2 regions of the Spirosoma taeanense genome follow, and region 1 is predicted to be linked to the other one. Evidence: riboswitches for the same ligand, from Rfam matches in the RefSeq annotation. Region 1 holds a riboswitch; the other holds the start of a gene.

Region 1 (3,639 bases):
GGAACATCTTACCCTCGCCGAACAAGTCGCCAACGATGTTCATACCGTCCATCAGTGGCCCTTCAATCACGTGCAGCGGCCGCTCGACCTGCTGCCGGATTTCTTCAACGTCCTGGTCAATATAGTCTGTAATTCCTTTAACGAGCGCGTGTTTCAGCCGTTCGCGGACGGGTTCATTCCGCCAGGCGTCGTCCTGCACTACGGCCTTGCCTTTGGCTTTTACGGTCTCAGCAAACTCAACCAGCCGCTCCGTTGCGTCGGGTCGGCGGTTCAGCAGAACGTCCTCGCAGCGTTCGAGCAGGTCTTTCGGGATGTTGTCATACACCTCCAGCTGACCAGCGTTGACGATGCCCATGTCCAGGCCGGCGCGGATGGCGTGGTAGAGGAAGGCAGAGTGCATAGCTTCCCGCACTACGTCATTCCCACGGAACGAGAACGAAATGTTCGACACCCCCCCACTCACTTTAGCCAGGGGCAGGTTTTTCTTGATCCAGCGGGTAGCGTTAATAAAATCAACGGCGTAATTGTTGTGCTCGTCAATCCCGGTGGCTACAGTCAGGATATTCGGGTCAAAAATGATGTCCTGCGGAGCAAACCTGACCTTATCGACGAGAATCCGGTAAGCTCGTTCGCAGATTTCGATGCGTCGTTCGTAGGAGTCGGCCTGACCCGTTTCGTCAAACGCCATCACGACCGCAGCCGCCCCGTAGCGTTTTACCAGTTGCGCCCGCTCAATAAAAGCCTCCTCTCCCTCCTTCAGCGAAATCGAGTTCACAATCGCCTTTCCCTGCACGCATTTTAGGCCAGCTTCAATGACTTCCCATTTCGAGGAGTCGATCATAATGGGAACGCGGGCAATATCCGGTTCCGATGCAATCAGGTTCAGAAAAGTCGTCATGGCCTCGACCGAGTCGAGCATGCCTTCATCCATGTTGACGTCAATAACCTGCGCGCCCCCTTCAACCTGGCCCCGGGCAATGCTCAGCGCTTCGTCGTAATTGCCTTCTTTGATGAGCCGGGCGAACTTCTTCGAGCCGGTTACGTTCGTGCGCTCCCCAACGTTCAGGAAGTTCGTCTGCTCGGTAATCTTCAGCGGCTCCAGACCGCTCAACTTTTGATACGGTTCGGGCTGAGGCAACGAACGGGGCGGGTATTTGGCTGCGACCTGGGCAATGGCCCGGATATGGTCGGGTGTGGAACCACAGCAGCCCCCCACAATATTGACAAAACTATCGCGGATGAAGCCTTCAATCTGATTGGCCATCATCTCGGGCGTTTCGTCGTACTCCCCAAATTCATTCGGTAGTCCAGCATTTGGATAAGCCGACGTAAAGAACGGGGCTTCTTTGGCAAGCGTCTGAATATATGGCCGCATGGGTTCGGCTCCAAGGGCACAGTTCAGACCCACGCTCAGCAGCGGCAGGTGCGAAACCGAGTAAAGAAAGGCTTCGGTCGTCTGGCCCGAAAGCGTCCGGCCACTGGCGTCGGTAATGGTCCCCGACACCATGATCGGCAGTGGGGTTTTACCCACAAAATATTTATCAATCGCAAACAGAGCGGCTTTGGCGTTGAGCGTATCGAAGATCGTCTCCACCAGCAACAGATCCACCCCTCCTTCGACCAGCCCGGCCACCTGCTCGTAATACGCATCAACCAGTTCATCGAACGTAACGGCGCGATAGGCGGGGTTGTTGACGTCGGGCGAGAGGCTGGCAGTACGGTTGGTTGGCCCCATGGCACCGGCGACAAACCGGGGCTTGTCGGGGTTCTGCTGCGTAAACTCGTCGGCCACCGCCTTTGCCAGCCGGGCCGATTCAAAATTCAGTTCGTAGGCCAGCTTCTCCATACGATAGTCGGCCATGGCAATGGTCGTACCGCTGAAGGTGTTGGTTTCAATGATGTCGGCGCCCGCTTCCAGATACTGCCGGTGAATCTCCTGAATCACCTCAGGCTTGGTCAACGACAACAGGTCGTTGTTGCCTTTCAGATCGTGCGGCCAATCGCGAAAACGCTCTCCCCGATAATCGGCGTCGGTGAGTTGGTAGCGTTGAATCATGGACCCCATGGCCCCGTCGAGGACGAGGATGCGTTCGCGGAGAAGTTCGAATATTGTTTTCAAGTAGTTAGACAGATTATACCGTTGCCTGGTGTTGGGCAGCGTCTTGACCAGTATCGTAAAGCAGGGCTTATGCGCAGAGAGACAGAAGGCAGGCTGTGCGTTATCTGCCCCGGCACCGGGCCGGGAGGAACGTGGCACCTTCACCATCGGGTGGGTTGCCAAGACATCATCGGGTCCAATCCCTCCGTCTTTCTGGATAAGCTACGCAAAGTTAACAAAAAAGGCGTACCGTCCGTTGGCACGCCTTCAATTCGCTATTCGACTGCTTACCAGGTCTGTTCAAGATCGGTTTTTGTGTAGGTATGGTTCCGATCCGTGTAGAATGAACGGGTGTCGCTGCGTTTGATTGCCAGCGGATTTTTAGCCGTCATCCGGTAAAGCAGGGCGATAGGAAACAGGAATACGAAGAACAGCACCGACAGGATAATCTTGCCGTTGATGTTTCCCAGCACCTCCGCCAGCCTGAACCAGATCCGGACGATAAAATCACCCGCCACCGGAATAAAGACACTCAGCAAGCCTACCCCGATAGCTCCATAAAGCCACCAGGACGATTTAAACACAAAATAGAGCACCAGCAGCCCCGTCACGATAACCAACTGAGCTTTGGCTTTGTCAGCAGCATCCATTCCGTTAAAACAAGGTGTAAATGAAAGGCGCTACGGCCGAACCACCGCCGATAACAATCAGAATACCGATGAGGAGCAACAGAATGATAATGGGTGCCAGCCACCATTTTTTACGTTGCTGCAGAAAGTGGAAAATGTCCTGTAAGAATTCCATGATCGTGTTGTGGTTGAAGGTTAACTAGCAAAAGTTTTACGTTAAACTAATTTATGGTTAATAAATATCTCAACTGCCTCAGTTGATTAACCGGTTAATCCAGAACAAACTCTTCTTTCCAATTGTCTTTTTCCTGCCACTGAGGCTGCTTCCGTTTGTCGAACAGGTAATTGCCAACAACCAGATAGTCCATTTCGGTGCGCATAAAGCACCGATAGGCATCATCCGGCGTACAGACGATCGGCTCACCCCGTACGTTAAAACTGGTGTTGACAATAACACCGTAACCCGTCAATTTTTTAAACGCATCAATCAGCTGATAATAGCGTGGGTTGGTGTCTTCATGCACGGTCTGGATACGGGCCGAGAAATCGATATGCGTAATCGAAGGCAGATCCGACCGCTGGTAATACAGCTTTTCACGCAACGGGAAACGGGCGTAATCGGCCGGTAGCGGAGCCCGCCGACTTTCAGTAACGGGATGCACCAGCAGCATGTAGGGCGACGTACCGTCGTATTCGAAATACTCGGCGCAGTCTTCGGCCAGCACCGAGGGCGCAAACGGCCGGAACGATTCCCGGTATTTGATTTTCAGGTTCAGCTTCTTCTGCATCTCGGCATTACGTGGATCGCCCAGAATACTGCGTCCGCCCAGTGCCCGGGGACCAAACTCCATACGGCCCTGCACCCAGCCTACAACGTTCCCATCGGCCAGCAACTGGGCCGTTTGCTTGCTC
Region 2 (3,639 bases), 2.4 Mb from region 1:
AAATAACATTAAACAAGTAGCCGAGCCCGGTGCCAAAGCGCTGATCTGCGACCTGATTGTGGAGGAGAATATCATTAAAGACATTCTGAGCATTATCGGCAAGTCGTTCCGGCAGGGGCAGTTGCTGTCGATGGTGCGGTTGCTGTTCCGGTTACGGTTTTCGGATTATCACACCGTCCGGAAAGAAAACGGGTTTCTGGTCGTACCGGAACGGGAATGGCTCGCCATTTGCCAGCGGCTGAAATTGAATGCCCGGTTTTTATCGGAGCCAATCACCATGCAGGAAGAGCGCCGGAATCTGCTGATCCAGTTCTGAAGAAACGCGACACATCAGTATTCCTTCGGCCAGGAGACGATGCGTTTAAATAAACACCACGTCGTCGATGACGTCGGTGCCCATATCTTTGTTGACCAACTGAATGAGCTTCTGTTTGGCATTCACCAGTTCGTTGCGGAGGGGCGCCGATGCAATCTCAATGTGCAGTTTGCGATCGCGCACGTAAAGGCGACTGGTACGGGAAGCAATAGCGGGTCCCATCATGCGACCCCAAAACGCTTCAAGATAGGTTTCGTTGAAACGCGTCTGGAGCTGATAATGCTTCAGCAATTGGCCGATGGCGTCTTTAACGGTCGTTATACCGGCTACGCGTGTAGCATTTTCCCGGTTGTAACGGTAGGGCGTGTGGCTCATTGGGTACTGGTCTTAACACAAAGGTAAAAAACGTCTTCACTTCCCCTATATCTGTTTTCGTGATTGGCCGAAAAATTAAGGTAGCGGATAGAAATACCGAGCAGGGTTTGTTTTCCCACCGTTTGGCTGTTATACTTGCGCCATCAAGTCAATTGTTAAGCGCCATTTATTACGTTTCTCTCGGCGCAGATTGATTTATACAGAAGCGGGGAGAGATCAGGCTCTGCGAACCGCTGGCAACCTACCACATGGCAAGGTGCTAACTCCTGCCTAAAGCAACCGCGGTGGCGGATCGTTAGGGACTATAAATCGGTTTATCACATGCTCTACATCTTATGCTGTATGCCCGCGGGGGCTTACTAAAGCGCAGTTCACCCTCATCGCACCCTAAACCGGGAGTGGTTTTCGGGCGTCTGTTGCAGTCGCTGTAACCTTGTTTTCAGTGACAGGTGTTACGCACTGCTACCTTACTCAATCAGTCTAAACCCTACGCACCGCAGCAGCGGCTTTTAACTTTTGACTTCAATCATATGGACTCGCAACTTCATTTTGATACCCTCCAGCTACACGCCGGTCAGGAAACCGACCCAACCACCAACGCGCGGGCTGTCCCCATTTATCAGACTACGTCTTACGTGTTCAATGACTCAGCGCACGGCGCAGACCTGTTCGCCCTGAAAGCTTTCGGGAACATTTATACCCGCATAATGAACCCTACATCCGACGTCTTTGAGAAACGCATGGCGGCTCTCGAAGGTGGGGTGGCGGCCCTTGCCGTTGCCTCCGGGCAGGCGGCTCAATTTATTGCGCTGAGCAATATTCTCAGTGCGGGCGACAATTTTGTGACAACGTCGTTTCTGTACGGCGGTACATATAACCAGTTCAAAGTTTCATTTAAACGCCTGGGGATTGAGGCCCGTTTTGCCGATGGCGACAAACCCGAATCGTTTGCCCGATTGATTGACGACAGAACCAAAGCCATTTATCTCGAAACCATCGGCAATCCGGGTTTTAACATTCCGGACTTCGACGCCATTGCAGCTGTTGCCCGGCAGCATGATCTGCCGCTTATTGTCGACAATACGTTCGGTGCGGGCGGGTACCTGTTCCGGCCCCTTGAACATGGTGCGGCCGTTGTTGTCGAGTCGGCAACAAAATGGATTGGCGGGCACGGCACAAGCATTGGCGGGGTTATTGTGGACGGCGGCAACTACAACTGGGGCAACGGCAAGTTTCCGCAGTTCAGCGAGCCTTCTCCGGGTTACCACGGCATGGTGTTCAGCGATGTGTTCGGTGTTGGCGGACCGTTTGGCAACATTCAGTTCATTATCCGCGCCCGGGTGGAGGGTCTGCGTGACTGGGGCCCGGCCATTAGCCCGTTCAACTCGTTTCTGCTCCTGCAGGGTCTCGAAACACTCTCGCTGCGCGTCGATCGGACGGTGCAGAACGCCCTGGCGCTGGCGCAGTGGCTGGAACAACACGAACAGGTTGAACTGGTTAACTATCCCGGCCTGGAAAGCAGTCCCTACCATGAACTGGCGAAGAAATACCTCAAACGCGGCTTTGGGGGCGTCTTTACGTTCAAAGTGAAGGGTGGTCAGGCAGCGGCCGACCAGTTTGTGAACAGCCTTAAACTAATCAGCCATTTGGCCAATGTTGGCGACTCGAAGACGCTCATTATCCACCCAGCGTCAACGACCCACCAGCAGTTGAGCGAACAGGAGCAGGCGGCTGCGGGCGTTGAGCCGGGGCTCCTGCGTATTTCGGCGGGTATTGAATATATTGATGACATCAAAGCTGACCTCGAACAGGCGTTTGCTCAGATTGCGGAGCCGGTTTTGAATTAGGCGTTTCTGATTTTCGGATCGCAGCTATGGGTTGCGATCCGAAAACCCAAACTGTAAACCAATTTTGAACCTCCAGTACTTCGATTATAAATATTCCTTCCCGCTTGAATCGGGGGCGAGTCTGCCGGGTTTCCGGCTGGCCTATACGACGCGTGGCACACTCAATCGGAACGCCGACACCAACGAACCAACCAACGTTGTCTGGATTTGCCATGCGCTGACGGGTAATGCCGACGCCGGCGACTGGTGGAGCGGTATGGTAGGCCACGGTAAATATTTCGATCCGGAAAAAGACTTTATTGTCTGTGCCAATGTAATTGGGTCCTGTTACGGCTCAACGGGGCCGCTGTCAATCAATCCGGCCACGGGCATCCCCTATCACCACGACTTTCCGGCACTTACCATCCGGGATATGGTAAGTGCAATGGACCTATTACGTCAGGAGTTGAACATTGAGACAATTGATACCTGCATTGGCGGATCAGTCGGGGGCGAGCAGGCCATCGAATGGGCGATCCTGCAGCCGAACCTCATCAAAAACCTGATCCTGATTGCCTCGGGTGCAGTGGCTTCGCCCTGGTGTATTGCGTTCAATGAAGCCCAGCGGATGGCGATTGAAGCCGACCCCACCTGGTGCGAACGACGCGACGACGCGGGTATTGCCGGGATGAAAGCAGCCCGGGCCATGGCCATGATTTCCTACCGTAACTATGACACCTACGGCTTTACCCAGGCCCTGGATAATAACGAGCAGTTGGACGGCTATAAGGCCGCCAGTTACCAGCGTTATCAGGGTGATAAACTGGCCGACCGCTTCAATGCCTTTACGTACTGGACGCTCTCGAAAGTTATGGACTCCCATAACGTGGGCCGCAACCGGGGCAGCATCCTGAACGCGCTGGCTCAGGTTAAGGCCCGAACGCTGGTTGTGGGTATCCGTTCCGACCTGTTATTCCCACCAACAGAGCAGCAGTTTCTGGCCCGCCACATTCCCGACGCTACGTATGAGGAAATTGACTCGCTGTATGGGCACGATGGGTTTTTGATTGAATTCCGGCCGCTGGCGACACTCATTCGGAAGTGGAAGGCCGCAAATACGGC

What was found. A riboswitch is a leader RNA that binds a small molecule or an ion and turns the genes downstream of it on or off. The one in region 1 is predicted to bind S-adenosylmethionine.
Region 2: linked by a shared signal. The riboswitch ahead of HNV11_RS03890 (O-acetylhomoserine aminocarboxypropyltransferase/cysteine synthase family protein) and the one ahead of metH (methionine synthase) in region 1 are both predicted to bind S-adenosylmethionine.

What each region holds. Positions count from the first base shown of each region.
Region 1 covers NZ_CP053435.1:4,223,234-4,226,872, forward strand. Annotated here, with positions in the region: gene metH (methionine synthase) at 1-2,119, opposite strand, end outside; SAM riboswitch class I at 2,217-2,322, opposite strand; gene HNV11_RS17695 (SxtJ family membrane protein) at 2,386-2,748, opposite strand; gene HNV11_RS17700 (DUF5989 family protein) at 2,753-2,902, opposite strand; gene HNV11_RS17705 (carbamoyltransferase family protein) at 2,997-3,639, opposite strand, start outside.
Region 2 covers NZ_CP053435.1:905,305-908,943, reverse strand. Annotated here, with positions in the region: gene HNV11_RS03900 (methyltransferase domain-containing protein) at 1-316, shown strand, start outside; gene HNV11_RS03895 (DUF721 domain-containing protein) at 362-691, opposite strand; SAM riboswitch class I at 884-1,002, shown strand; gene HNV11_RS03890 (O-acetylhomoserine aminocarboxypropyltransferase/cysteine synthase family protein) at 1,222-2,538, shown strand; gene HNV11_RS03885 (homoserine O-acetyltransferase family protein) at 2,603-3,639, shown strand, end outside.